DNA from 4 places in the Massilia sp. 9096 genome. Region 3 is predicted to be linked to each of the others. Evidence: predicted binding sites of a transcription regulator. Region 3 holds the regulator's gene; each other region holds the start of a gene.
What was found. Region 3 encodes LexA, which represses DNA repair genes until DNA is damaged. Its sites were predicted from a motif close to ACTGTATNNNNATACAGT; they were not measured.
Positions count from the first base shown of each region.

Region 1: the regulator LexA is predicted to act here: its motif matches at 2,134-2,151, upstream of FA90_RS25080 (LexA family transcriptional regulator).
Region 2: the regulator LexA is predicted to act here: its motif matches at 4,118-4,135, upstream of FA90_RS09015 (ATP-dependent helicase).
Region 4: the regulator LexA is predicted to act here: its motif matches at 3,858-3,875, upstream of dinB (DNA polymerase IV).

Region 1 covers NZ_JQNN01000001.1:3,466,204-3,473,635, reverse strand. The annotation lists gene FA90_RS14855 (glycoside hydrolase family 3 C-terminal domain-containing protein) at 1-972, shown strand, start outside; gene FA90_RS14850 (hypothetical protein) at 1,019-1,303, opposite strand; gene FA90_RS25080 (LexA family transcriptional regulator) at 1,308-2,033, opposite strand; gene FA90_RS14835 (hypothetical protein) at 2,241-2,426, shown strand; gene FA90_RS14830 (glycine zipper 2TM domain-containing protein) at 2,567-3,019, shown strand; gene FA90_RS14825 (cytochrome P450) at 3,023-4,312, opposite strand; gene FA90_RS25075 (CHASE domain-containing protein) at 4,413-6,617, opposite strand; gene FA90_RS14815 (hypothetical protein) at 6,882-7,316, shown strand; gene FA90_RS26510 (hypothetical protein) at 7,341-7,432, opposite strand, start outside.
Region 2 covers NZ_JQNN01000001.1:2,125,541-2,132,972, forward strand. The annotation lists gene FA90_RS09005 (hypothetical protein) at 3-641, shown strand; gene FA90_RS09010 (Sir2 family NAD-dependent protein deacetylase) at 638-1,468, shown strand; gene FA90_RS09015 (ATP-dependent helicase) at 1,965-4,091, opposite strand; gene FA90_RS09020 (hypothetical protein) at 4,431-4,649, opposite strand; gene FA90_RS26915 (hypothetical protein) at 4,857-5,033, shown strand; gene FA90_RS09025 (chromate transporter) at 5,080-5,679, shown strand; gene FA90_RS09030 (chromate transporter) at 5,676-6,317, shown strand; gene fghA (S-formylglutathione hydrolase) at 6,396-7,238, shown strand; gene FA90_RS09040 (Hsp20/alpha crystallin family protein) at 7,420-7,432, shown strand, end outside.
Region 3 covers NZ_JQNN01000001.1:2,820,780-2,828,211, reverse strand. The annotation lists gene purF (amidophosphoribosyltransferase) at 1-161, shown strand, start outside; gene FA90_RS12080 (cystathionine gamma-synthase family protein) at 205-1,446, shown strand; gene FA90_RS12075 (hypothetical protein) at 1,460-2,209, opposite strand; gene FA90_RS12070 (sel1 repeat family protein) at 2,383-3,108, shown strand; gene lexA (transcriptional repressor LexA) at 3,233-3,880, opposite strand; gene rpsF (30S ribosomal protein S6) at 4,125-4,508, shown strand; gene priB (primosomal replication protein N) at 4,545-4,838, shown strand; gene rpsR (30S ribosomal protein S18) at 4,875-5,165, shown strand; gene rplI (50S ribosomal protein L9) at 5,215-5,667, shown strand; gene FA90_RS12040 (replicative DNA helicase) at 5,892-7,277, shown strand.
Region 4 covers NZ_JQNN01000001.1:4,165,650-4,173,081, reverse strand. The annotation lists gene FA90_RS18020 (S8 family peptidase) at 1-1,683, shown strand, start outside; gene FA90_RS18015 (S8 family peptidase) at 1,881-3,749, shown strand; gene dinB (DNA polymerase IV) at 3,876-4,952, shown strand; gene FA90_RS18005 (recombination-associated protein RdgC) at 5,040-5,936, shown strand; gene FA90_RS18000 (catalase) at 6,056-7,432, opposite strand, start outside.

The DNA.
Region 1 (7,432 bases), 650 kb from region 3:
CTGGAAGCCGGCAGCGCGACCCTGCAGGCCGGGCAGGTGGTGCCGATCCGGATCGAGGCCGTGCAGCGCGGCGCGCGCGGCGACCAGAAGCTGGTCTGGAGCCCGCCCGTCGACATGGGCCAGGAAGCGGTCGAGCTGGCGCGCCGGGCCGACCTGGTCGTGTTCGTGGGCGGCCTGAACGCAAGCTTGGAAGGCGAGGAACTCAAGATCAAGGTGCCGGGCTTTAATGGCGGCGACCGCACCAGCCTGGACCTGCCGGCGCCGCAGGAGCAGCTGCTCGAGCGCGTGAACGCGGCCGGCAAGCCGGTCGTGCTGGTGCTGATGAACGGCAGCGCCTTGTCGGTCAACTGGGCCGACAAGCATGTGCCGGCCATCGTCGAAGCCTGGTATCCGGGCGGAGAGGGCGGCCAGGCCGTGGCCGGCCTGATCGCCGGTGACTACAGCCCGGCCGGACGCTTGCCGGTGACCTTCTATAAATCGGCCGACCAGCTGCCGGCCTTTGGCGACTACCGCATGGACGGGCGCACCTACCGCTACTTCAAGGGCGAGGTGCTGTACCCGTTCGGCCACGGCCTGAGCTACACCACCTTCCGCTACGCGACGCCGACGCTGTCGACGGCCTCGGTGCGCGCCGGCGATGCTGCGCAGCTCAGGGTCGATGTCACGGTCGACGTCGCCAACACCGGCAAGCGCGATGGCGACGAGGTGGTGCAGCTGTACGTCGAAAAGCCGAACGACCGCGCCAACCCGGTGCTGGCCGGGATGCGCCGCGTGCATCTGAAAGCCGGCGAGCATCGCCAGGTCAGCCTGAGCCTGGACGCGCGTGCGTTGTCGCTGGTCGATGCGCAGGGCGTGCGCAAGCTGGTCCCGGGCGGCTACAAGCTGTATCTCGGCGGCGGCCAGCCGCGTCATGCGCAGAACGTGACGGCGCGCCTGACGGTGACCGGCACGGCGCAGGCGCTGCCGCAGTAAAGCAGCGACCCTCGCACGCGCGCGTCATGCGCCCGCGCGTGCGAGGCTAGAACGGCGGCGGCTCGTGCGATGGCGGCGGCAAGTCCAGGTCGACCGTGAACGGCGTCAAGCCGCCGCGCGCCAGGGCCGCGAGGGCCGCGAACACGCCGGTCTGGAAGTGCGCGTGCACGCCGCCGCCGGCGTCCACCAGCATCAGCGGCAGCGGCGGCAGGTAGGGGCCGAGGCGGGCGATCAAGGCGTCCCCCGGTCCCGGCCGCACCCACGCCGCATCCACGAAAGCCAGCGCCAGGCGCACGCTGCACAGCTCGGCGACCGCCACCTCGATCTTCATGGCGTTACAGCCGCCCGGTCAGCACCCGGCCCGGCTGGTAGACCACGCGCCCGACGATGCTGCACTGGCCGCTGCGTACGTTGACCGGGCCGAAGTCCGGGTTCATCGATTGCAGGAACCATTCGTTGTTGCGCCGCAGGAGCTGCTTGACGAGGGCTTCGCCATTGAAGTTGACGGCGTAGATCTCGCGGCTGACCGGCTCCTTGTCCGCGGTGTTCACGACCACCACGTCATCCTCGAACATCATCGGTTCCATGCTCTGGCCGCGCACGCGGATCGCCAGCAGCTGGTGCGGCGCCAGCCGGTGCGCCTCGATGACGGCGCGCGGCATGTGCAGCACGCCGCCGTCTTCCAGCTCCGGTTCGGTCTCGAAGCCGGTCACGCCGGCGTGCAGCTTCAGGCTCACGCGCCGGATCGGGATGGTGTCGGGTTCGTCGCCGATGCGCACGCCCCGGGCATCGGTCAGGAAGGGATGGTCGGGGCTGGCCGCGGCGAACGCCGGCGCACCCTTATCGGCCAGGTGCGGCGCCAGCGCCATCGGCGGGGCGCCGGTCTCGAGCCAGGTAGCGGAGCAGCCGATCGCGCTTTGCGCCTTCAGCAAACCCGCTTTCGAGATGCCCCGCGCTTCCCAATTGTTGACCGTTTGCTGCGACTGGTTCAGGGCCCGGGCGATCTCCGCCTGGGTCTTCAAACCCGCCAGCGCTTCGGCTGCCTCGTAGAGGCGTTTCATCTGTTCGTGCATGAGCGGATTGTCCATTTAACTAAACACACAGTGTTACACATCTTGTTGACTTCGATTATAAACATGATGTTTAATAATGCATAGCCCGACTGTTTGTATATTGAGCGAAAACAACAGTATGGGAGCGTCTGCGCGGGCGTGCGGACGTGCATCAACGCCGTGTTTAGAGCACGACATTCATCTGGAGGGAAGATCATGGGCAACCTCAAAGTCATCCTTGAGGGCATTTCGCTGTTGTCGGCGGGCGCCACGGTATTCGGCTGGTTTGCGAGCGCATTGCCGCCGCTGGCCGCTCTGGCATCGATTTTCTGGATTGGATTCCAGTGGTATCACTCTACGCCGATGAAGCAGTGGCGGACGCGTCGCAAAGCCAGGCGTTGAGGGAAGTGGGGCGGCAGGGCAAGGATAATTGCCAAGTTCGTTACAGATGCTTGCAATTGATACCGTTTTACTATTTCTCCATCTAATCGTGCTCACTATGCTGTAATCATGCTTGTTAAAACAATGTGAGGGAGAAAATCATGAAATCGTTCGTCACCCGTTTCACCGCCAGTACCGCTTTTTCCGCCGCCCTGCTGGCGGCCGGCGCCGTGCCGTCGCTGAGCCAGGCCGCGCCGCAACACCATTCCGAAGCCGCCTGCATGAACTGCGGCACGGTCGTGTCGACCCATAACTACGAGCGCGCAGCCGAACGCGGCAGCGGCGTGGGCGCGGTCGGCGGTGCCTTGCTCGGCGGTATCCTGGGCCACCAGGTCGGCAGCGGCCGCGGCCAGACCCTGGCGACCGTGGCCGGCGCCGCGGGCGGCGCGTATGCCGGCAACCACGTCGAGCGCAACATGAAATCGCAGACCTACACCGACGTGCGCGTCAAGATGGCGCGCGGCGGCTACCGTACCTTCACCGAGCAGGGCGCCCCGCGCTTCCGTGGCGGCGAGCGCGTGCGTGTCGCCGAAGGCCGCCTGATCCGCGACTAAGAGTTACGATTCGGCTGCACCCAGCAGCCGCACCCGCTCGACCAGCATGCCGCTGGTGGGCAGGGTCGGCACCCGCCCCAGATCGATCGACAGGTCCTGGGGCGGCACTTCGTATTCGATCTCGGCGGCGAACAGCTTGACTGCCGCCTTGACGATGTCCATCGTGATGAATTCGCCGGGACAGCGGTGGCCCGAATAGTGGTCGCCGCCGCCTTGCGCGATCAAGTCGAAGCCGCTGCTCTGCCAGCGCTCGAAACGCTCCGGGCGGAACACCTCGGGGTCGCCCCAGATGTCCGGGTGGTGGTCGGTCCCGTACAGGTCGAGCAGCACCCACGTCCCTTTTTCCACCTGCATGCCGCGCCATTCGAAGTCGTGCTGGGCGCGTCCGCCCATCACCGGGATGAACGGATAGAAGCGCCGCACCTCCTGCGCGAACATGGTCAGCCACTCGTCGCCGGCGCTCGCGGCGCGCAGCCGGTATTCCGGATGCTGGTGCAGCGCCAGCACGGCAAAGGCGATGTAGCGCGCCACCGCCACGGTCGGGCGCAGGATGTTGATCAGTTCCACCGCCGCGTCCTTGCGGCTGATGAGCTGGCCGTCGGCGTCGCGGTGGCGCGCGATCACGTTCAGGGGGCTGTCGAAGGCCGGCTGGATCCGGCCGGCGCGCACGGCGTCGATCAGCGCGCGCGCCCAGTGTTCAGTGCGGTTTCGGATCAGCAGGGCGCGCCAGTTGCGCGGTCCGGCCGAGCCGGCGGCGTCGATCATCGCGGCAAATTCCGCGGTGCGCTGGCGCACTTCGTCGAGCGCGACCGGCACGCCGGCCCATTGGCAGGTCGCATGGCACAGCACTTCCTGCGCCGCCTTGTGCACGTTGACCGAAGACAGCTCGGGCCAGCGCGCGAAGTGGGCGCGGAACTGGGCCACGATCAGGCCGACCAGGCGCTGGCGCTCGAGCGGCCCGTACAACGACATGAACATCGCCTTTCGCTTGCGGTGCTGCTCGCCGTCCAGCGCCATCACGCTGCCGAAGTCCTGCAGCAGCGCCATGCTGGTGGCGGGCAGGGCATGGCGGCGCGTGAAGCGGCCGGGCTGGTAGAACATGCGCGCCGCGTCCTCGCCGCGCACGCACAGGGCCTGCTGCAGCATGATGCGGGTGCTGAAGGCGTCGGCGCCGAGCTCCTCGCAGCGGCGCGGCACGAAGCGGTAGCCCTCGCGCAGCAGGGACAGCGTGCTGTCGAAGCCGCCGACGCGCGGCAGTACCTTGCGCGCGTCGCAGTGTTGAGTCTGTGCCATTGAATCGCTCCTGCAAAAATCAAAGCCCAGTGTAGCGGCCCGCAGTACCTGAGCGGCGCACGTTCAGTTTGCTCGGCCGCCGCCTCGACGCCTGCTGGCGTCAGTGCGGCACTGGCGCGAACACCGGGTCCGGCGTGTCCTGCCGCGCGCGCGGCAGGAACAGCGTGACGGTCGTGCCCTTGTCCGGCGTGCTGGACAGGCGGATATGGCCGCCGCTCTGCTTGACGAAGCCGTGCGCCATGGACAGGCCCAGGCCGGTGCCCTTGCCCTCGGGCTTGGTGGTGAAGAAGGGCTCGAAGGCGCGCTCCATCACTTCAGGCGGCATGCCGCTGCCGGTGTCGCTCACCGCCACGGTGACGAATTCGCCCGGCCTGACGCCGGTGTCGGCCATGGCGTCGCCCGGCGCCACCGTCAGGTTGGCCAGCGCGATCGTGATCGCGCCGCCGTGCTCCATCGCGTCGCGCGCGTTGATCACCAGGTTGAGCAGCACGTTTTCCAGCTGGTTCGGGTCGACCAGCGCGTTCCACGGCTCGGACGGGATGGCGAAGCGGATCTCGACCGCATCGCCGGCGGCGCGGTGCAGCAGGCTGTCCATGCGCTCGATCATGTCGGTCAGCCGCACCACGCTCGGATGCAGCGGCTGGCGCCGGGCGAAGGCCAGCAGCTGGCCGGTCAGCTTCTTGCCGCGCTCGACCGCATCCATGATGCTGAGCAGGCGCTTGCGGACGCCTTCTTCGTTGCGCAGCATGAGCTGCACGTTGGCGCTGATGATGTGCAGGATGTTGTTGAAGTCGTGCGCCACGCCGCCGGTCATGTGGCCGACCGCTTCCAGCTTTTGCGAGCGCACCAGGGCCGCGCGCGCTTCGTCCAGGCGCTGCTGGCGCTGGCGCTCGCGCTCCTCGGCCTGCTTGCGCGGGCGGATGTCGCGCACGAACGCGGTGATGGCGAAACCCTGCGGCGTATTCTGCGCGGTGATCGCGATCTCGACCGGGATTTCCTCGCCGTGGCGCTCGAGCAGCGTCATCTCGGTCGGCCCGGCCAGCATCTCGCAGCGGCCGCCGTCGGCCAGGCGCAGCAGGCAGGCGCGCAGGTCGTCGCGCTGTGCTTGCGGCAGCAGCAGCTCGAGCGCGTCGCGGCCAAGCGCCTCCTCGTCGCGCCAGCCGAACAGCTTGCAGGCCTGGCGGTTCCAATCGGTGATGCGTCCGGCCGGGTCGACGCCGACGAAGGCGTGGTACGCGTTCTGCAGGATCAGGCGGATGCGCTCGCGTTCGGCGTCGATGCGGTCGCGCGAGACGCGCAGCTCGAGCGTCATGGCATCGGCCAGCTGCAGCGCGCGCCGCCGTTCGGTGGCCAGCAGCCACACCACCAGCGACAGCAGCAGACCCAGGCCGAGGCCGGTCAGCGCGATCGCGAGCGTGTGACGCTTGCCGAGCGTCGACTCGAAACGCGCCGACGAGCGCACCCGCAGCAGCCAGTGGCGTCCGGCGGTGTCGATGGTGGCGTCATACTTGAAATGGTGGCGGCTGCCCGGTGCGCGCACGTTGGACGAGCGGTAGAGCAGGGCGCCTTCCGCGGCGGCGGCGCCGTCGTAGAGTTCGATCTCGAGGTCGCCGGCCTGTTCGCCGCCCAGGCCGCGCATCAGGTTGTCCATGCGGAACGGCGAGTAGACCCAGCCGAGGATGGCGGTGCGGCGCCCCTCGACCGATTCGCGCGGCGCGCCGCTGCGGTAGACCGGCACGTACAGCAAAAAGCCCGAAGGGGCGGCGGCACCCGTGCGCGCGCCTTCCTGCACCAGCGTCACCTTGCCGGTGGCGGCGGCGCGGCCGCTGTCGCGCGCCGCCTCCATCGCCGCGCGCCGCACCGGTTCGCTGAACATGTCGTAGCCGAGCGCGCGCCGGTTGCGCTCGTCGAGCGGCAGGATATGCGTGACCGTGGTCTTCACGTCGTGCGGTCCGGAAGGCGCGATCGCGGCGATGCCGAGCGCCTCGATGCCGGGAAAGCGCTCCTTCAGCCGCAGCAGCGTGAAATAGTCGGCGAAGTCGGCGTTGCTGACCTCGGGCGAGCCGCGCAGGAAGCCGCGCGTGGCCTCCAGCACCTCCTCGTAGACGTTCATGCGGCGCACGATGGCGCTGGAAAAGTCGCGCGCGCGGTAGTCGAAGTCGTCTTCCAGGTCGGTACGCGTGGCGCGGCGCGCGCTCTCGGCCACCGCATAGGTGACGATCAGGACCGCAAGGAAGACCAGCGCGGCCAGGACCAGCGGAATGACGGCCGGACGGTGCTGGGCATGACGATGGCTGGACTGCAATGAATCTGAACGGGGCATAGGCAATACGCGACAAAGGGCGTGACAAGTGGGTCCGTTGCCGGCAAGGGAAACGCGCCGTCGAAGGGGTAGCATACGCATCTATCTGCCGGGCAGGCGCACAAAACGCTACAATGTGAACACTGTGTCCTTCCCGAGCCCGACGGCCCCGATTCCGACCGCGATGCCTTGCCTGCCATGCCTGCGCGCGCATGCGTGGACGTGCGCGCGTACGCACACTTGCATGCCTGCGCGCGGGGGGCGCGCGTGAGCCTTCTGCTGCGCTTCCAATGGGGGCTGGCCGGCAGCCTGCTGCTCGTGCTGCTGTTGGCGGCGCTGGCGCCGCTCGGCGGGGCGACGCGCGAGCGGCCGCTGGAGTTCACGCGCGCTGCGGCGACGAGAGCGCCGTCGGTGCCCGCCGAGCTGCGCCTGACGCTGGGCGTGAGCGACGTCCTGCTGCTGCGTAACCGCGACCGCGCGCCGCACGTGTTCGGCCAGGTGCTGGTCGCGCCCGGCCACGTATTCCGCCTGCCGTTCGAGCAGGCCGGCAGCTACCCCTTCGCCTGCGACGCCGCCCCCGGCGCCCGCATCGTCGTGCACGTGCTGCCCGAACCTGATCCGGGCTGGCCGCGCCTGCGCTGGCGCCTGCAGGCGCTGTTCGAGGACCTGCGCGATCTGCCGCTGCAGGGCCCCGAGGACTAGGCCGCGAAGACGCTCTGACGCGACTTACAGGTCGACGCCGAGCGACACCGATGCCGTGCGCGGCGCGCCCAGGTGGGCGGTCGGGTTGTCCTTGTTGCTGCCGCTGATGTTGGCCG
Region 2 (7,432 bases), 700 kb from region 3:
AAATGGCGCCCGAGTTGCGCGCCTGGGTCCGCATGCCCTCCGGCAAGCGACTCGACCTGCTCGATCCGACTCCGTTCGACTGGGACGACGCCGACCTCGCGCTCGGCCTGGCCCGCACCTACCGCTGGGGCGGACACTCGGCCTGGCCGCTGCCGCTGTCGGTGGCCCAGCATTCGATCGCGGTGATGCTGCTGCGCCGCGCGGCGGCGCCGGCGCCGCTCGATCCGATCGTCGAGCTGCGCGAACTGCTGCACGACGCCGAGGAAGGCTTGCTCGGCTTCGACGCGGTGTCGCCGATCAAGCCCTTCCTCGGCAAGGGTTTCGCAGCCCTCACCCGCCGCCTCGAGCAGGTCGTGTTCCTGCGCTACGGCTTGCCGGCCTGGACCCCGGCCGAACACGCGGCGCACAAGCGTGCTGACCGCCTGGCCGCCGCGAGCGAGGCGGTGCACGTGGTCGGCTGGAAAGTCGACGAAGTGCGCAGCACGCTCAAGATCCGCTCGGCCGTGCTCGAGCGCGACCCGCTGGCCGCGCTCTACGATTGCACCCCATGGGAACCGTGGCCGCCGCTGCTGGCGGCCGAGCGTTTCCTGGCGATGCTGGAAGCGACCAAGCGGCGCATCGACGGCGGCGCGGCGGCATGACGATGGATCGCGGCCCGGACGCCGCCCTGGCCCATGCCGCCGCCGTGCTGCGCGACGCCGATGCCCTCTTCATCGGCGCCGGCGCCGGCATCGGCGTCGATTCCGGCCTGCCGGACTTTCGCGGCGGGCATGGCTTCTGGAAGGCCTATCCGCCACTGGCCCGGCTCGGTATCCGCTTCGTCGAGATCGCCAACCCGCGCAGCTTTGCCTCCCACCCGGGCCTGGCCTGGGGCTTTTACGGGCACCGCCTGGCGCTGTACCGCGCCACGGTGCCTCATGAGGGCTTTTCCATCCTGCGCGAGATCGGCGCGCGCATGGCGCATGGCGCGTTCGTCTTCACAAGCAACGTCGACGGCCAGTTCCAGCGCGCCGGTTTCGACGACGCCGGCATCGTCGAGTGCCACGGTTCGCTGCACCACCTGCAATGCACGCGCCCGTGCAGCGACGCGATCTGGCCGGCCGACGCGCTCGTTCCCGACGTCGATCCCGCCACCTGCCTGATGCGCCCGCCACTGCCCACCTGTCCCCGCTGCGGCGCCCTGGCGCGGCCGAACGTGTTGATGTTCAATGACGGCGCCTGGATCGATACCCGCACCGAAGCACAGTATGCCCGATTGGCAAGGTGGCGTGCACGGCCCCGGCGCCTGGCTGCGATCGAGCTCGGCGCCGGCGTCGACGTGCCGTCGGTGCGCTGGATGTGCGAACGCCAGGATGCTCCCCTGATTCGCATCAATCCGCGTGCACCGGAAGTGCCATCCGACCGGGATGTCGGCATCGCGTCCGGCGCGCTCGACGGCTTGCGCCGCTTGCGCGCTCTGCTGGCTTGAAACATGCGCCATGCATGGCGTACTGATCCAGCAAGAAACTGATTGCTGGGCCAACGCAAACCTTGGCTGCATGAAAAATCTAGAGCCGAGATCAAGTTGATGACCTAAGGCATTGATTCCACGACGTTTATTTTAATATCCACAAGAAATGTGGATAACTGTGTGGACAAGTGCCTCTTGACAAGCCGGAAGCGCAGTACTGATGCGGGTTCCAACAAAATGCCCATTCAACAGGCAGATTTCCAACCCTTTATGAATCAAGGACTTGCATGCATACGGCATCAGTGTGAAATTTGGCCACGCGGCAAAATCCTACAAAACAGCTTGGACGGGGATAACTCGTCACGGCGGAGGTTGCATATATGTCATTCCGCCGCTTTTGTGCCGCGATTCCGGCCCGCCTGGCGGGTCGCCGCATGCGCGGCTCAGTGCTTCGTGCTCAACCATATCGGCTGGCGGCCAGGCCGACTGGAGTACGGAGGCGGGGCCGCAGTCTTCATTTCCAGGCATTGCGCGCCCGCTCGCGCACCAGCATCCGTACGCTGTCCGGCATCGGCTTGCGGCTGTGCGGCGTTTCGGCGTCGATCCACACGCACTCCTCGTAGTGCTTGAGCATCGCCGGGGTAACGAAGCGGCTGCGCTGGGCGTACACGTGGCGGTCGCCCATCTGCGCCTGCTGCTTGATGAAGAAGCGGTTCGGCACGATCAGGTGCAGGTGCTCCTTGGCGCGCGTCATGGCCACGTACAACAGCCGACGCTCTTCCTCGATCTCTTCGCCGCTGCCGGTCGACATGTCCGACGGAATGCAGCCGTCGACCACGTTCAGCACGTGCACCGCCTTCCATTCCTGCCCCTTGGCCGAATGGATCGTCGACAGGATCAGGTAATCCTCGTCGAGCAAGGGCGGGCCGGCGCGGTCGCTGGTCGCCTCGGGCGGGTCGAGCGTGAGTTCGGTCAGGAAGGACTCACGCGAACCGTAGCCGCCGGCCAGCGCCACCAGCTGCTCGAGATCGGCGGCACGCACCGGCGCATCGTCATGCAGCCGCTCCAGGTGCGGCAGATACCAGTCCTTGACCAGTTCGACGTCCAACGGCCAGCGCAAGCCCGGTGTGCGCAAGGTGCGGAACAGGCCGACGAATGGATCCCAGTCGCCACGCGCGCGCGCGGGCACGTCGAAGGCCTCGAGCGCCGCCACCGGCTCGGCGCTGGCCGCCACCGCGTCGAGCAGGCGTGCCGCCGTGGCCGGGCCGATGCCGGGGATCAGTTGTGTCACACGAAAGCCCGCCAGGCGCCCGCTCGGGTTCTGGGCAAAGCGCAGCATCGCCAGCAGATCCTTGATGTGCGCCGCCTCCAGGAACTTCAGGCCGCCGAACTTCACGAACGGGATGTTGCGCCGTACCAGTTCGAGCTCCAGCGCCGCGCTGTGGCTGGCGGCCCGGAACAGCACGGCCTGCTGGGTCAGCTTGATACCGGATTCGCGCTGCTCGAGCACGCGGTTGCAGACCCAGCGCGCCTGCTCGGCTTCGTCCGGGATCAGCACCAGTTGCGGCTTGGCGCTCGACACCTTGTCGGTCCACAGGTTCTTGGCGTGGCGTTCCAGCGCCCCTTCGATCACCGCGTTCGACGCGTCCAGGATCGGCTGCGTCGAGCGATAGTTGCGGTCCAGCGTGACGATGCGCGCCGGCTGCGAGAACTGCTGCGGGAAGTCGAGGATGTTGCGCACGGTCGCGCCGCGGAAGGAATAGATCGACTGGGCGTCGTCGCCGACCACCATCACGCCGCGCCCGTCCGGCTTCATGCCCTGGATGATCGCAGCCTGCAGGCGGTTGGTGTCCTGGTACTCGTCGACCAGCACGTGGTCGAACAAATCGCCGAGCGCCGGACCGAGCTCTGGATCGGCCGCCATTTCAGCCCAGAACAGCAGCAAATCGTCGTAATCGAGCACGTTCTGTTCCTGCTTGGCGTCGACATAGGCGCCGAACAGTCGTTTCAGCTCGCCTTCCCACTCGCTGCACCAAGGGAAATTTGACTGCAGCACCTGCTCGAGCGGCGCGCGGCTGTTGACCACGCGCGAATAGATCGCCAGGCAAGTGCCCTTCAGCGGAAAGCGCTTCTGGCCCGCGCTCGTCTGCGCGCCCGCGCCCAGGCCGATATCCTGGCGCACCATGCCCATCAGGTCTTCGGAATCGGCGCGGTCGTGGATCGTGAACGAGGCTTCCAGGCCGATCCGTCCGGCATGCTCGCGCAGCAGGCGCGCCCCGATGCTGTGGAAGGTGCCTGCCCACGGCAGGCTGGCGACGGCCTGGCGCGACACGCCGAAGATGCGTTGCAGGACGCCGGCGGCGCGATGTCCCATTTCGCCCGCGGCGCGGCGCGAAAAGGTCAGCAGCAGCAGGCGCTGCGGATCGGCGCCGGACTGGATCAGGCGCGCCACCCGGTGCGCCAAGGTGTTGGTCTTGCCCGATCCCGCCCCGGCGACCACCAGCAGCGGACGCGGCGCCGCCACGCCGATATCGTGTTCGACCGCCGCGCGCTGCTCGGGATTGAGGCTGTCGAAAGGATCGACGCCGGTGGGGGCCGGGTGGTCGGGGATCGGGTCGCGGGTGGTGGCGGCGGCGGACATGGATGAGTTAAGGACAATGTGGCTCAACTGTACATTTGTCCAGTATCCCGGCGCAAGGGGTAACCGGCCCGCGTTTGCGCGCTGTCGCGAAACGACATCAAGCCATCCGTCGCCCACGTTATGTGGGCTTGGTTTGATAAAAATCAGCGCGTATCAAAGCGTTATGAGATATCCACAAAACTTGTGCATAAGCTTGTGGAAAAGCACCCCCTTGACATGCCGGAACCCGGCTGGAATGCGGCTTTCAACACATTGCCCATCGGGTGAGCAAGGCCGGAATTATGCAAAATCAATGGCTTACGGCGCTTACCCAGCACGATTGGGATCCGGCCCGCCCGCTTACCCGGCCCAGGAACGCCTGCGGCCGGGCTCAGTCAAAACGCGTTCGATGACATCGTGGCCGACGTCTTGCGAACGCAGGTATTCGACGGCTGACATGGTATTGCTGCGCTGCTGCAGGGCAATACCGAGGTCGACGACGTCGCGCCGGTGTGTATCGCGCCGTTGGTAGGAAATAAGGAGTTCACCGTCGGCTTGGTCGAGAGTATCTTGATTCATCGCAGTCCTGACTTTGATGGAAGATAAGGGGATACCGCTACAGGAGTATTTGCCAGCACGAGCTAAAGTCAAGCAAATTTCTCATGAATGCATGAAATGCCGATGACAAACATGGCAGGTCCAGGCGGGAGCCTCGCGTCCGGACGTGCGCCACGGCCACGCGGCTCGGCCTAGAATGGCTGCGTGATCCTATCGAACGAGGCAGCCATGAGCGCATATCCCGATCCAGACCTGAAGCCCGGCGATGAAGCCGAACCGGGGACCCCAGGCGCAGGCGAAGACCTGTGCGAAACCTGCGGCGGCAGCGGCAAGCTGGCCGGCGGCAAAACCTGTCCGGAGTGCGAAGGCTCGGGCCGCGTGATGCGCGGTATCGGCGGCGGCTGACACCTGTCCATGGACAGTGGACCGGCCACGGCGCGATAATCGCCGGATGACGCCTGCTTCGCATTCCGCTTCCGATACCGTCCCGCCATCCGAACATCCGCGTCCGGCTTCGTTGACCGACTTGTTTGTCTCGTTCACGCTGCTGGCCCTGCAGGGCTTTGGCGGCGTGATGGCGGTCGTCCAGCGCGAGCTGGTCGACCGCAAGCGCTGGCTGACCCAGGAAGAGTTCATCGAAGACTGGGCCGTCGCGCAGATCATGCCGGGGCCGAACGTGGTCAATTTGTCGCTGATGATCGGCGGACGCTACTTCGGCCTGCCCGGTGCCCTCACGGCCCTGGCCGGCCTGCTGGCCGCGCCGCTGGTCGTGGTGCTGACGCTGGCCGTGCTGCGCGACCGCTTTGCCGACAACACGGCGGTGGCCGGGGCGCTGCGCGGCATGGCGGCCGTGTGCGCCGGCCTGATCGGCGCGGCCGGGCTGAAGCTCTCGAACACATTATGGAAAAGTCCGCTGCCGCTGGCCTGGTGCATCGCCATCGCCGCGCTCGGCTTCATACTGGTGGCGCTGTTGAAATGCCCCCTGCCCTACGTGCTCTTCGGCCTCGGCGGATTGGGCTGCGTGCTGACTTATCGAAAGTTGAAAGCATGAGCGCTCCGGCACAGATGATCCCGCCAGCGGCGCTGCACCTTGCACCGCATCTCGTCTTGAGCTGGCAGGACTGGCTCAACCTGTTCGGCCATTACCTGCTCCTGTCCGCGATGTCGCTCGGCGGCGCGATTTCGACCTCGTCCGAAATGCACCGCTTCCTGGTCGAGCAGCATCACTGGCTGACCCAGGACCAGTTCAACCAGTCGATCACGCTGGCCCAGGCCGCCCCCGGCCCCAACGTGCTGTTCGTGGCGCTGATGGGCTGGCACGTGGGCATGAACGCCGGCAGCACGGGCGCGGCGCTGTTCGGGGTGCTGGTGACGATGGTCGGCATCATGACGCCGTCGACGGCGATCACCTACACCGCCGCGCGCTGGGGTCACCGCAACCGAGACCTGCGCACCGTGCGCGCCTTCAAGCAAGGCATGGCGCCGGTGGTGATCGCACTGCTGCTGTCGACCGCGTGGATCCTCGGCACCAGCAGCAGCGGCGGCGGCGGCGGCAATGGCGGCAGCCTTGCCGAATGGCGCCTGTGGCTGCTGTCGGTGGCGGCCTGCCTGCTGATCTGGCGCACCCGGGTGCACCTGCTGTGGCTGCTTGCCGTGGGCGCAGTGCTGGGCGCGTTCGGACTGGTATGACGCCAGATCGGGCATGCGCTGGCGGCGAACCTGCCGAACGGGCATACTTGTGTCCTGGTTAACAATACGGATTCCGCCATGTCTGAACTCCTCAGCGAGCACGCCTGTTTCGGCGGCGTGCAGCGTTTCTATCGATTCGACTCGGCCGCGATCGGCCTGCCGATGCGCTTTTCGGTCTACCTCCCGTCCGGCGCCGAAGGAAAGCGCCTGCCGGTGCTGTTCTATCTCGCCGGCCTGACCTGCACCGAGGAGACGTTCATGATCAAGGCCGGCGCCCAGCGCGTCGCCGCCGAGCTGGGCGTGATCCTGGTCGCGCCCGACACCAGCCCGCGCGGCGCCGACGTGCCGGGCGAAGCCGACAGCTGGGACTTCGGCGTGGGCGCCGGGTTCTACGTGGACGCGACCCAGGAACCATGGTCGCGCCATTACCGCATGTACAGCCACATCCTCGAGCTGCGCGAGCTGGTGCTGGCCGAGCTGCCCGCCGACGGCGCCCGCGTCGGCATCTTCGGCCACTCGATGGGCGGCCACGGCGCCCTGATGCTGGCGCTGCGCAACCCCGAGCTGTTCCGCTCGGTCTCGGCCTTCGCGCCGATCGCCGCGCCGATGCGCTGCCCATGGGGCCGGAAAGCGTTTGGCGGCTACCTAGGTACGGACGAATCGGCCTGGCGCGCCTATGACGCCACCGAACTGGTTGCACGCGCCGGCCAGGCCGTCTTCCCCAAGGGTATCCTGATCGACCAGGGCCTGGCCGACAAGTTCCTGTCCGAACAGCTGTACCCGGAAGCCTTCGAGGAAGCCTGCAGCGCCGCCGGCCAGCCGCTCGAACTGCGCCGCCACCCGGGTTACGACCACGGCTATTACTTCATCTCGACGTTTGTCGAAGACCACCTGCGCTTCCACGCCGAACGCCTGGCCTGACGCGCGCTCCACAAATGCTGCTCACCGGATCAGACGCCGGTGCGCAGCGTAAATTCCCCTGATCGAAACGCGAACTGGCCTGGATCAAACATCGGTTCGCCAACGCGCACCAGAAGCGGGACGCCGCTTGAAATCGGTTCGGCGCTGCCGTCCTGGCGCGGTGGAGGATCAGTTCGGCCGCATGGTCGAGAACA
Region 3 (7,432 bases):
ACGTGGAAGCGTCGTGCTTCGACGGCGTCTACGTGACCGGCGACGTGACGGCGGAATACCTGGATGCGCTGGAGAGCCACCGCCACAAGAGCAGCGGCAAGTCGTCCGACGACATCGTGCGTACTCAGCTGAACCTCAACCCGGCGGTGCCGGCAGAGTGATCCGACGGGCGCCGCGTGCGCCCGTTTTTTCGATGTCTAGACCATGAACGACAAGACTGAATACGGTTTCACCACCACCATCCTGCACAACGATCGCCGCAAGCCGATCGAGCATAACTCGCTGCACAAGCCGATCCACACTTCGGTCGCGTTCGGCTACACCGACGCGCGCCAGCTGGCTTCGGTATTCCAGGGCAAGGAGCCGGGCTTTCGCTACGGGCGCCAGGGCAACCCGACCGTCTCCGCACTCGAAGAGAAAGTGACGAAGATGGAAGACGGCGTCGCCACGCTGTGCTTCGGCACCGGCATGGCGGCGATCGGCGCGCTGGCCCAGGCGCTGCTCAAGGATGGCGACCACGTGGTGTCGTCGTCCTTTTTGTTCGGTAACACCAACAGCCTGTGGAACACCGTGGCGGCGCAGGGCACCGAGGTGTCGTTCGTCGATGCGACCGATGTCGCCAACGTCGAAGCCGCGCTGCAGCCGAACACGCGCCTGGTCTTTGTCGAGACCATCGCCAACCCGCGCACTCAAATTGCCGATCTGGAGCGTATCGGCGCGTTGTGCCGCCAGAAGGGCATCCTGTACGTGGTCGACAACACCATGACCACCCCCTATCTGTTCCGTCCGAAGGCGGTCGGCGCCGGCCTCGTCGTCAATTCGCTGACCAAGTCGATCGGCGGGCACGGCATGGCGCTGGGCGGCGCGCTGACCGACACCGGCGTGTTCGACTGGAGCGCCTACCCGAACATCGCGCCGAACTTCCGCAAGCTGGCGCCGAATGCCCAGGGCATGGCCCAGTTGCGCGCCAAGTCGCTGCGCGATTTCGGCGCCAGTCTGGCGCCGGAAGCCGCGCACCATATCGCGGTCGGCGCGGAGACGCTGGCGCTGCGCATGGAGCGCACCTGCGCCAACGCGCTCGCGCTCGCGCGCATGCTCGAGGCCGACGAACGCGTCGCCGCGGTCTACTACCCTGGCCTGGAATCGCACCCGCAGCACGCACTGGCCAGCAGCCAGTTCCGCGCCTACGGCTCGCTGTTCTCGTTCGAGCTCAAGGAGGGGATCGATTGCTTCGACTACCTGAACCGCCTGAAGGTGGCGATCCCGGCCAGTAACCTCGGCGACACGCGCACGCTGGTGATTCCGGTCGCGCACACGATCTTCTTCGAGATGGGGCCGGAGCGCCGCGCCAGCATGGGCATCGCCGAATCCCTGATCAGGGTGTCGGTCGGCATCGAAGACCCGGCCGACCTGCTGGCCGACTTCGGCGGCGCGCTGGCGGGCTGAGCCAGCGGCGCGGTCAGTCGACGCTGTAGGATTCGAGTTCCTGCGTCGTGCGATGCTGCACGACGCCCGTCGGCGTGTATTCCTCGGCGATGACCTTGACCTCGCGCTTGACCTCGGGAACATACCAGGTCAGCCGGTACATGCGTCCGCCGACCGGGTCGGGCGTGCGCCCGCCCTGGGCGTTGACCAGCGTCGACTGGCCCGCCGGGCTGACGGTGGTCGTGCTGCTGGTGTGGGGTCCGACCGGTTCGAATTCCCTGAACCAGTTGCCTTCCGTTTCGATCTTCAGCGCCTTGAAGGACCCTGCGGGTACCTTCACCTCTTCCCAACCCAGCACCGTGAAATGCAACTTGTTGCGCAGCGTCTTGACGCCCGGTGCTGGATGCGGGTCGGTTGCGTCCGTGTCCCAGCTCAAACCCGGCTTGAGCGGATACAGGTAAGGGCGGCCGACGATCTTTTCCGCGCCGTCGCGTATCTGCGACCTGCTCCAGTCCAGGTTGATGTCGGCTTCACGCGGCGGCAAGTTGCTGTCGACCGGTTTGGTGGCCTGGATGAAGGAATGAGAGCCGACGCGGGTCACCCAGGCATCGACTTCGCGGCTCGACGAGGTCAGCGTGCCGTTCTTGAGCTCTTCGACCTTGGACAGGAAGCGCCACTTGTCGCCTTCCTTGATGGCGGGGCGCTCGGCGGTCTGGGCATGCGCCACGGCGCTTACCGCACAGGCGATAAGGACGGCGCTCACAAAGCGGGAAGGGTTCATCATTGCCTCATCAATAACGATCAAGCAAGTATAGAGTCGCAAAGCGAAGGCGTGTGTACCGTATTGTTTCCGGATGCATAAGTTGACGTCCGATAAATACTGACGGCACCATTGCTGGCGCGTAAGATAGCCGCACACTCGCATTTCCTTGAATTATGCTCAAACGCAAAACCGCCATGAAGACAGTCCTGTTGTGCGCCGCGCTCCTGCTGTGCGGCACTGCCTCGGCCGACGAGTTGTCCGACGCCGACGCCCTGTTCGCCAAGAAGGCTTATCCCGAAGCGTTGCAGAAGTACACCAAACTGGCCAACGCCGGCAACGTGATGGCCCAGCAGCACTTGGGCGAGATGTATTTTTACGGCGAAGCCGGCGCGGTCGACGCCGACAAGGCGGCGCTGTGGTGGGGCAAGGCGGCGGCGAAGGGCAACAAGGTGGCGATCGCCTCGCTCGACATGATGAAAAAGCGCGGCGAGCATCGCGCCGACATCGACTACTGGCTCACGCAATACGACGGCGCCGACCTGAGCGGCGGCGCTTACCGCTGCCCGGCGCCGCGCTTTCCCTCGGTGTCGAAGGTGAACGAAGACATCGAGCGCTACAGCGCCAAGATGAAGGATTGGGAAGCCTGCCACAACCGCGCGGTCGTCCACCTCAACGAATCCCTGCCGCTGACCAAACTGATTCCCAAGGATATCGCGCCGCTGCTGACCAAGGAAGAAACCGAGCGCGCCGAGGCGCACCTGAAGGACGTCGGCGAGCGCGCTGCCGAGGACATCAAGGTCGCCGGCAACATGGTGCTGGCCGATTACAATGCCTGGCGCATTGCGACCGAGAGCTGGGTCAAGGAACACAACGACATCGTCAACAGCGCACCGCCGCCCGACGTCGACGCCAAGCGTTGATCGCGCTGCGCTGTGCCCTGCAAACCACAACGGCCCGCGGTTAGCGGGCCGTTGTCGTTGTACGCGTTATAACTATGCGTCATACGCCGGCATGGGGCCGGCGCGGCTGCGGCCTGAATACCGCTCAGTGCCAGGAGCGCAGCAGGCCGACCGCCAGGCCCTCGAGCGCAAACTCGTCGGTTTGCGGATTGACGGTGATGATGGAGAACTCCGGATTTTCCGGCAGCAGCTCGATGGTCGCACCGGTCTTGCGGTAGCGCTTGACGGTGACTTCTTCGCCGATGCGCGCGACGACGATCTGGCCGTTCTTGGCCGAATCGACCTTCTTGACGGCGAGGAAATCGCCATCGCAGATGCCGGCGTCGCGCATCGACCAGCCCTTGACCTTCAGCAGGAAGTCGGGCTTGCTCGAGAACATGGCCGGGTCGACCGAATAATTGGCCTCGACGTGTTCCTGGGCCAGGATCGGCGAACCTGCGGCCACGCGGCCGACCAGGGGCAGGGACATCAGGTGCGGCGGCGGCATCATGGGCAGCGGCGCCGGGGCGGCTTCGGCGGCCGGGCCGACCAGGCGGATACCGCGCGAGGTGCCCGGCGAAATCTCGATGGCGCCTTTGCGCGCCAGGGCTTGCAGGTGCTCCTCGGCGGCGTTGGCCGAGCGGAAGCCAAGTTCCTGCGCGATTTCGGCGCGGGTCGGCGGGAAGCCGGTGTTGTCGATGGCTTCCTTGATCAGGTTGAGAATCTGTTCTTGCCGTGCAGTGAGCTTCAGCATGGGGGTTTGCTTTCGTTGGATCTGGACAAGCTGTATTTTTGTACAGTATGGCGCGGCGCGCAAGGGGCAGCACGGGTTTTCGTGGTTTTTTTTGACCTAAAGACAAAAGGGCGTAATCGGGATGGCATATCCACAAAGCATTTGGGCCTTGACGTTTTTTGCGTTATAATGTCGGGCTTTCCCTTCCCACACTCGTCCTGACGCCGAGGTGGGCATCTGTTTAAACGTCCTCAAGGAGTGTTATATGCGTCATTATGAAATCGTGTTTATCGTCCACCCGGACCAAAGCGAGCAAGTTCCGGCGATGATCGAGCGCTACAAGACCACGGTCACCTCGCGCGGCGGCAACATCCACCGCGTCGAAGACTGGGGCCGCCGCCAGATGGCTTACCAGATCGACAATCTGCCGAAGGCACATTACATCTGCATGAACATCGAGTGCGACAACGAGACCCTGGTCGAGCTGGAAACCGCATTCAAATTCAATGATGCCGTGCTGCGTCACCTGACCGTCAAGACGAAGAAGGCCGAAACCGCCCCGTCGCCGATGATGAAGTCGGTCCAGCGCGAAGACGCCGCCAAGAGCCACCGCGCCGAGCAGGCAGCTGCTCCGGCCGCCAACGCTTAATTCTCGCTCATTTCGATTAGCGAGCGCGAAAGGGCAGTGAACGAGCTGTTGCTGGTCGCAAGCATCGCCGAACGCGATACCCTGCGCTACACCCCGGCCGGCATCCCCATCGTCAGCGGCACCCTGCAGCACGGGTCGCAGCAGATGGAAGCGGGATTGGAACGGTCGGTCGAGTTCGAGATCGCGGCGGTCGCCGCCGGAGAAATCTCCGGCCGGTTCGCCAGCGCCGAACTCGGCGCGGTGCACCGCTTCAAGGGGTTTTTGGCGCGCAAGAACCGCAACAGCAAAGCCCTTGTGTTTCACATCATTGATTTCAGTGGCGTCGCTTAAATAAAGCGCGCACGTTTTTAGATACAGGAGCCTCAAATGGCATTCGGTAAAAAGTTCGACAAAAACAAAGCCAAAGAAAAACTCAAGCGCAAACAGCAGAACCCGCTGTTCAAGCGCAAGAAGTTCTGCCGCTTCACCGCTGCAGGCGTGGAACAGGTTGACTACAAAGACGTCGACACCCTGAAGGACTTCATCCAGGAAAACGGCAAGATCATGCCGGCTCGCCTGACCGGCACCAAGGCGCACTACCAGCGCCAAGTGGACACCGCGATCAAGCGCGCACGTTACCTGGCCCTGCTGCCGTACACCGACCTGCACAACGCTTAATCGGCGTCGTCCGCGTACACAAGCATCGTCAGATTACTGGAGAAAATAAATGCAAGTTATCCTTCTGGAAAAAGTCGTCAACGTCGGCAACCTGGGCGACGTCGTCAAGGTCAAGGACGGTTACGCACGTAACTTCCTGATCCCGCAAAAAATGGCCCGCCGCGCCACCCAGGCTGCCGTGGCCGAGTTCGAAGTCAAGCGCGCCGAACTGGAAAAAGCCGCCGCCGAGAAGCTGGGCGCTGCCCAGGCACAAGGCGAGAAGCTGAGCGGCATGACCGTCACCATCGCCCAGAAAGCCGGCGTGGACGGCCGCCTGTTCGGTTCGGTGACCAACTTCGACATCGCCGAAGCCCTGACCAAGCAAGGTTTCGCCGTCGAAAAGGCGCAAGTGCGTCTGCCGACCGGTCCGCTGAAGACCACCGGCGAGCACCCGGTTTCGGTCGCTCTGCACACCGACGTCGTGGTTGATGTCACCGTCGCAGTCGTCGGCGAAGCCGCTTAAGGAACCTCGATAAACCTACTGCGCGTCGCATTGGCGGCCTGCGATGCTCGCCGTACCGTAAGTACGGCTGCGCTTCTCGGCCACCACTGCTTCCGCTCGCTACGGTTTCTCGAGTTTCCTCTGCTGTTGTTGGAATGAAAAAGCCGGGTTCGACCCGGCTTTTTTATTTTCGGAAACTCACCAATCATTTCAGTCGACTGCCCGTAAAAGGTATAATGACGGTCATGAATACCCCAGCAGACCCGCAGATCGAGTCGCTCCGCATCCCACCGCATTCCATCGAAGCAGAACAGTCCGTCATCGGCGGCCTGTTGCGCGATAACGCGGCGTGGGACCGGATCGCCGACTTCATGCATGCGGAGGATTTCTACCGCTACGACCACCGGATCATCTTCGAACAGATGGTGCGCCTGATCAACTCGGGCAAGCCCGCCGACGTGATCACCGTGTACGAGGCCCTGGTCCAGCTCGGCAAGGCCGAGGAAATGGGCGGCCTGCCTTACCTCAACGCGATGGCGCAGAATACGCCGTCCGCGGCCAACATCCGTCGTTATGCCGAGATCGTGCGCGACCGCGGCGTGCTGCGCCAGCTCATCACCGTCGCCGACGAAGTCTCCGGCAAGGCTTTCAATCCGCAAGGCGCCGAGGTCAAGCAGATCCTGGACGAGGCCGAGTCGCGCATCTTCGCGATCGCCGAGCAGGGCGCGCGCGGCGCCCAGGGCTGGCTGCCGGTGCAGCCGCTGCTGACGCAGGTGGTCGAGCGCATCGACGAACTCTACAGCCGTGAAAACCAGGGCGAGATCACCGGCGTGCCGACCGGCTTCATCGACCTCGACAAGATGACCTCCGGCCTGCAGCCGGGCGACCTGGTCATCGTGGCCGGCCGTCCGTCGATGGGCAAGACCGCGTTCTCGGTCAACATCGGCGAGGCCGTCGCGGTCGAGGCCGGCCTGCCGGTCGCGATCTTCTCGATGGAGATGGGCGGCACCCAGCTGGCGATGCGTATGCTCGGCTCGATCGGCCAGCTCGACCAGCACCGCCTGCGTACCGGCAAGCTGCACGACGAAGACTGGCCGCGCCTGACGCATGCGATCCAGAAGATGAACGACGCCCAGATCTTCATCGACGAGACCCCGGCGCTGAACCCGATCGAGATGCGCGCGCGTGCGCGCCGCCTGGCGCGCCAGTGCGGCAAGCTCGGCCTGATCATCGTCGACTACCTGCAGCTGATGCAGGGTTCCAAGCCGGGCGACAACCGCGCCTCCGAGATTTCCGAGATTTCGCGTAGCCTGAAAGGCCTGGCCAAGGAGCTGGGCTGCCCGGTGATCGCGCTGTCCCAGCTGAACCGATCGCTGGAACAGCGTCCGAACAAGCGCCCGGTCATGTCCGACCTGCGCGAATCGGGCGCTATCGAGCAGGATGCCGACGTCATCATCTTCCTGTATCGTGACGAGGTTTATAACCCGGACTCGCCCGACAAGGGCACCGCCGAGATCATCATCGGCAAGCAGCGTAACGGCCCGATCGGGGCGATACGACTGACGTGGATGGGTATGTACACGAAGTTTGGCAACTACAGCGGTTCCCTCTCGATCTACCAAGGGGATTGATAGGGGCCTCGTCAACCTGCTGCGGGTCGCATTTTCGTCCGGTGATGCTCCGCCGCGGCGGACCGGCCGTGCCGGATGTACGGCTTTGCTTCTCGAACGAAACTGCTTCGCTCGCTACGGTTTCCAAGGCCCCCGATACGTTTGTAGTTGTTCAA
Region 4 (7,432 bases), 1.3 Mb from region 3:
ATCGTCAAATACAAGGAGGATGCCGCGCCGATGTCGGTCAAGGGCAATGCCGCCGCCGTTGCACAACTGAAGGCCGCGCCGCTCGCGAGCACCCGCAGGGCGCTGCTCGACAGCGTCGGCCAGAAGCACGGCACGCAAATGAAAGAGCTGCACTCGATCGCCACCGGCGCCCGCATCCTCAAGCTCGACCGCAAGATGGGGCTGGCGGACGTGCGCAAGGTCGCGGCCGACCTGGTCGCCAGCGATCCGAACGTCGAGTACGCCGAGCCGGACCGCATGATGCACGCGCTGCTCACCCCGAACGACACCAGCTACAGCCAGCAGTGGGATTATTACGAGGCCACCGGCGGCATCAACATGCCGGCCGCCTGGGACAAGTCGACCGGGGCCGGCGTCAAGGTCGCCGTGATCGACACCGGCTACCGCCCGCACGCGGACCTGTCCGGCCAGTTCCTGCAAGGTTATGACTTCATCTCCGACGCCACCATCGGCAACGACGGCAACGGCCGCGACAGCGACGCCAGCGACCCGGGCGACTGGGTCACCGCCGGCGAATGCGGCAGCGGCCAGCCAGCCGAGAACTCGAGCTGGCACGGCACCCACGTGTCCGGCACCATCGCCGCGCTGACCAACAACGGCAGCGGCGTCGCCGGCATCGCCTACGGCGCCAAGATCGTGCCCTTGCGCGTGCTCGGCAAGTGCGGCGGCTACACCTCGGACATCGCCGACGCCATCGTCTGGGCCTCGGGCGGCAGCGTCTCGGGTGTCCCGGCCAACGCCAACCCGGCGCGCGTGATCAGCATGTCGCTGGGCGGCGGCGGCGCCTGCGACACCACGACGCAAAACGCGATCAACAGTGCGCGCTCGCGCAACACCGTGGTCGTGGTCGCGGCCGGCAACGAGGCACAGAACGCCAGCAATTCGAGTCCGGCCAACTGCTCGGGCACGATCGTCGTGGCGGCGACCAACCGTTCGGGCGGGCGCGCATCCTACTCGAACTACGGCACCATCGTGACGATCGCGGCCCCGGGCGGCGACACCGGCGCCGGCATCCTGTCGACGCTGAACGCCGGCACCACCACGCCGGGCGCCGACAGCTACGCGTTCTACATGGGCACGTCGATGGCGACCCCGCACGTCTCCGCCGTGGTCGCGTTGATGCTGGCCAAGAACCCGAACCTGACCCCGGACGACGTCGCCGCGCGCCTGAAGTCGAGCGCGCGCGCCTTCCCGGCCAGCTGCTCGGGCTGCGGCGCCGGCATCCTCGATGCATCGGCCGCAATCGACGCCGCCACCGGCGCGGGCTCGGGCACCGGCACCACGATCTCGGAAACCGAGTCGAACAACACGGTCAGCACCGCCAACAAGGTGACGACGTCCGGCACGACGGTCAACGGTACGATGTCGAGCAGCTCGGACACCGACTACTTCTCGGTCTCGCTCCCGGCCGGCAAGACCCTGGCGTCGACCCTGACCCCGAACTCGAGCTCGGACTACGACCTGAGTATCTACAACTCGGCCGGTACCCAGATCACGTCCAGCACCAACGGCACCGGCGCGGTCGATTCGGCATCGGTGGTCAACAACGGCACGACGGCGGTGACGGTGTATGTGCGCGTGGTCTACTACAGCGGCGGCACCGGCTCGACCAGCGGCAAGTACACGCTGAAGCTGGTGTGGTAAGCCGGACGTAGCATGAGCAGCATGCACGCTCGCACGGGCGTGCGTTGTCTGGAATTTTCTTAATATTCAATTACTTGAGAAAAATTTCCTGCGGTAAATTACCCAAAAACGGCCCCAAGCGGGCCGTTTTTTATTACGCTGCAGGATAGCTTTATTCCCTTCGCATCGTTCCCCAGAGTTACTTCCCAAGGAAACAAATGACGCAGCGTCACACGTCCCTCATCGTATCGGCCCTCATGGGCGCCTTGCTCGCCGCCGGGCCGTTGGCCATGGCGCATGCCGGCCAGCAGGACGGCAACAAGACGCCCCACTTCATCACCCAGACCGACCGCCTGATCGTCAAATACAAGGACGCCGCGCAAGGCGTCGACGTCAACGCCGTAGACGGCAAGATCGTGCCCCCGGCTGCTGCCGCCGCGAATCTTGCTGTGATTCCGGCCGCGCGCCAGGCGATCCTCGACCGCGCCGGCCAGCAGTTCGGCGCCACCCTGCGCGCGCTGCGCGCAACCGCCGGCGGCGCCCACGTGTTCCAGCTGAACCACACGATGACGCTCGATCAGGCGCGCCAGCTGGCCGCCGAGCTGAAGGCGCGCGACAGCAACGTCGAGTACGCCGAGCCGGACCGCATCATGACCGCCCAGGCGACCCCGACCGATCCAAGCTACGGCCAGCAGTGGGACCTGTTCGAGAGCGCCGGCGGCATCAACGCCCCGGCCGCCTGGGACCGCTCGACCGGCGCCGGCGTCAACGTCGCCGTGATCGACACCGGCTACCGCCCGCACGCCGACCTGGCCGACCAGATCCTGCAAGGCTACGACTTCATCACCAACACCACCATCGCCAACGACGGCAACGGCCGCGACAGCGACGCCAGCGATCCGGGCGACTGGACCACGGCCGGCCAATGCGCGGCGGGCGTGCCGGCGGCCGACGAAAACTCGAGCTGGCACGGCACCCACGTGGCCGGCACCATCGCCGCCAAGGCCAACAATGGCATCGGCGTGGCGGGCATCGCCTGGAACGCGAAGATCGTCCCGGCGCGCGTGCTCGGCAAATGCGGCGGCTACACCTCGGACATCGCCGACGCCATGATCTGGGCCTCGGGCGGCAGCGTCTCGGGCGTGCCGGCCAACGCCAACGTGGCGCGCGTACTGAACCTGTCGCTGGGCGGCAGCGGCGCCTGCGACACCACCACGCAAAACGCGATCAACAGCGCGCGCTCGCGCGGCGCCGTGGTCGTGGTCGCGGCGGGTAACTCGAACACCGAGGCCAGCACCAGCAGCCCGGCCAACTGCGCCGGCGTGATCGCGGTGGCGGCGACCGGCCGCACCGGCGGCAAGGCCTCGTACTCGAATACCGGCAGCATCGTGACCATCGCGGCCCCGGGCGGCGACAACGGGGCCGGCATCCTGTCGACGCTGAACGCCGGCACCACCACGCCGGGCGCGGACAGCTATGCCTATTACATGGGCACCTCGATGGCGACCCCGCATGTGGCCGGCGTCGTCGCGCTGATGCTGTCGGCCAATCCGAACCTGACCCCGGACGACGTCGCCGCCAAGCTGAAGTCGACCGCGCGCGCCTTCCCGGCCGCCTGCCCGGGTTGCGGCGCCGGCATCGTCGACGCCGGCGCGGCCGTGAACGCGGCGCTCGGCGGCGCGAGCACGACGCCGGCGCCGGCCCCGGCGCCGGTCGCGCCGACGATCGCGGAAACCGAGTCGAACAACACCGTCACCACCGCCAACAAGATCGCGACCTCGGGCACGATCGTCAACGGCACCATCGCCAACAGCGCGGATACGGATTATTTCGTGGTCCAGCTCCCGGCCGGCAAGACCCTGAGCGCGACCCTGAGCCCGAACGCCAGCTCGGACTACGACCTTTACATCTACAATGCAGCGGGCACGCGCCTGGCCTACAGCGCCAAGGACGGCAATGGCGTGGTGGAAGCGGCATCGACCGCCAACACCGGCACGACGGCCGCGGCGCGCTACGTGCGCGTGGTGTATTACCGCGGCGGCACCGGCGCCACCAACGGCAAGTATTCACTGAAGCTGGCCTGGTAATCCGGGTAGTTGAGGCTGTTTGAGCCAGGTTGAAATAACAGGTCCATTCCGGCGAACCGGGGTGGGCCTTTTTGTCATTGGCTTGCACAACAACATCGCTTCGGCGATACTGTATGCAATTACAGTATGAACGACCCCGTCCGCAAGATCATCCACTGCGATTGCGATTGTTTCTACGCGTCCGTCGAGATGCGGGATGACCCGTCGCTGCGTGGACGGCCGCTGGCGGTCGGTGGACGGCCGGACCAGCGCGGCGTGGTCGCCACCTGCAATTACGAAGCGAGACGGTACGGCATCCACTCGGCGATGGCGACGGCGCAGGCGATCAAGCTGTGTCCGGATCTGCTGATGATCCCGCCGAACATGGAGAAGTACCGCATCGCTTCGCGCCAGATCATGGAGATCTACCAGGACTACACGGAACTCGTGGAGCCGCTGTCGCTGGACGAAGCCTACCTGGACGTGACGAATTCGCCACACTGCAAGGGCAGCGCCACCCTGATCGCGCAGGAGATCCGGCGCCGCATCTTCGACACCGTCGGCATCACGGCCTCGGCCGGGGTGGCGCCGAATAAATTCGTGGCCAAGATCGCGAGCGACTGGAACAAGCCGGATGGATTGTTTCTGGTCCGCCCGGATGAAGTCGACGCGTTCGTCTCCGCGCTGCCGGTCAAGAAATTGCACGGTGTCGGGAAAGTGACGGCGGCCAAGATGAACGGGCTCGGCGTCCAGACCTGCGCCGACCTGCGCAACTGGAGCATGGCGCGGCTGCAGGAGCATTTCGGCTCGTTCGGCGCGCGCCTGTACGATTTATGCCGCGGGATCGACGACCGCGAGGTCAACCCGGTGCGTGAACGCAAATCGATCAGCACCGAAGAAACGTACACACCCGACGTGCCGGATCTGCCGGCCTGCCTGGCGCTGTTGCCCGAGCTGATGGAGCATTTGCAAGGCCGTATCAAGAGAAACAATGCCGACAAGTTCATCAACAAATTATTCGTGAAAATTAAATTTTCCGACTTCCAGCAAACGACGGTCGAGTGCGTCGGCCATGCGCCCAACCTGGAAACCTACCGGCGCCTGATGGAAACCGGCTGGCAGCGCGCCAGCCGCCCGGTGCGCCTGCTCGGCGTCGGCGTACGCCTGGCCGACGTCGAGCAAGTCGAGCAACTGAGCTTGTTTGACGAACGCACAACACACTGAAAAACCCTTACCGACGACCTGAAGATTGCTGCTCGGCAGCGTGTAGAATGTCGTTCCTTCGAAATACTGGATAACTCGACTAACGTTATGTGGTTCAAGAATCTGCAGATTTACCGCTTGCCCGCTCCCTGGGCGTTCACCCCTGAACAAATGGAAGACGCGCTGCAATCGCAAGCGTTCGTACCGGCCAACAGCAATGAGCTGCTGCAGCAAGGCTGGGATTCGCCGCGCGGCAATGGCAAGCTGGTGCACGTGGTGAACAAGCAGATGCTGATGATGCTGGGCACCGAAAAGAAACTGCTGCCGAGCTCGGTCATCAACCAGGTCGCCAAGGCGCGCGCCGCCGAGCTGGAAGAGCAGCAGGGCTTCCCGCCGGGCAAAAAGGCGATGAAGGAACTCAAGGAGCGCGTCGCCGACGAGCTGCTGCCGCGCGCCTTCTCGATCCGCAGCAATACCTGGGTCTGGGTCGATCCGGTCAACGGCTGGCTGGTCGTCGATGCCGCCAGCCCGTCGAAAGCCGACGACGTCATCAAGCTGCTGCTCAAGGCCGTGGACAAGATGCCGCTGGAATCGCTGCGCGTGCAGCGCTCTCCGGTGGGCGTGATGACCGCCTGGCTGGAATCGGACGAGGCGCCGTACAACTTCACGATCGACCAGGATACCGAGCTGCGCGCCACCGGCGAAAGCAAGGCGACCGTGCGTTACGTAAAACACTCGCTCGATCCGGAAGACATCCGCCGCCACATCTCCTCGGGCAAGCAGTGCACGCGCCTGGCGATGACCTGGACCAGCCGCATCTCGTTCACGCTGACCGAGCAGCTGGCCGTCAAGTCGATCAAGCCGCTCGACGTGATCAAGGAAGGCGAAACCATCACCTACAGCGACGACGAGCGTTTCGACAACGACATCATGCTGATGACCGGCGAACTGGCCAAGCTGCTGGCCGACCTGGTCGAGGCGCTGGGCGGGGAAGCCAAGGCGTAAGGCAGGTAAGAAACCTGGAACCCCGCCTGCGCGGGGACGAGGAAAAACGGCCCGGGTGCATGCCCGGGCCGTTTTTCGTTCATGCGCGTGCGTACGTGTGTACGCGCGCGCGAGGGCGCTTACTTGGCCGCCGCGGCTTCCTCGCTGGTCGACGGTTCCTTGGCTGCGCCGGCGCCGGCGCCGGCTTGCTCGGACTGGCCGCTGGTGTAGGTCGCGCCCTGGCGGTTCGCGTGCGGGGCCGGCTTGCCCGGCATCGGCGGCAAGGCCTTGGCCTGTTCCAGGTCGATGCCGGCCACTTCCGCCACGCGGCGGCCGTAGTCCTCGTCGCAGTGCCACAGGTGCCAGACCATGCGCAGCTGGATCACCTCCGGGCACTTCTTGAGATCGCCGCCGACGTTGTTGACCAGGTCATCGCGCTCCCAGTCCTGGAAGCTGCGGTAGCGGTCGCCGGCCTGCTTGTAGTCGGCGGCGGTGCTGGTGGTCTGGTAGCGGCCCAGGTGGCCCTGCACGTACTGGTGATAGTCCTTTGCCGGTTGCGGCGCTTCGCTCAGGCCGCCCAGCAGGCTCGGTTCGTAATTGATGTGTTTCTCTTCACCGCCGCCATCGACGTAGAACGCCATCTGGCCGTCGCGCTGGTTGGTGCGGGCGCGCGCCTTTTCCTGCGGCGCATTGATCGGCAGCTGGAGGTAGTTGGGACCGACGCGGTAGCGCTGGGTGTCGGAGTAGGACAGGGTACGGCCCTGCAGCATCTTGTCGTCGGAAAAGTCGATGCCATCGACCAGCACACCGGTGCCGAACGCCGACTGCTCGGTCTCGGCGAACACGTTGTCCGGATTCTTGTCGAGCACCATGCGGCCTACCGGCAGCAGCGGGAACTGGTCTTCGGGCCAGCGCTTGGTGTCGTCGAGCGGGTCGAAGTCGAGCTCGGGATGCTCGCCGTCGGCCATGATCTGCACGCAGAATTCCCATTCCGGATAGTCGCCGCGTTCGATCGCGTCGTACAAATCGCGCGTGGCGTGGCTGGTGTCCTGGCCCTGGATCTCGGCCGCTTGTGGCGAGGTCAGGTTGCGCACGCCCTGCTTGGGCTGCCAGTGGAATTTCACCAGGTGCGCGATGCCCTGGTCGTTCACCAGTTTATAGGTGTTCACGCCCGAGCCTTCCATCTCGCGGTAGTTGGCCGGGATGCCCCACGGGCTCTTGACCCAGGTCACCATGTGCAGCGACTCGGGGTGGTTCGCGATGAAATCGTAGAAGCGCCACGGCTCCTGCTGGTTGGTGACCGGATCCGGCTTGAAGGCGTGGATCATGTCCGGGAACTTGATCGCGTCGCGGATGAAGAACACCTTCAGGTTATTGCCGACCAGGTCCCAGTTGCCTTCGACGGTCTTGAACTTGACCGCGAAACCGCGCGGGTCGCGCGCCGTCTCCGGCGATTCCTTGGCGCCGATCACGGTCGAGAAACGCACGAACATCGGCGTCTGCACGCCGACTTCGTT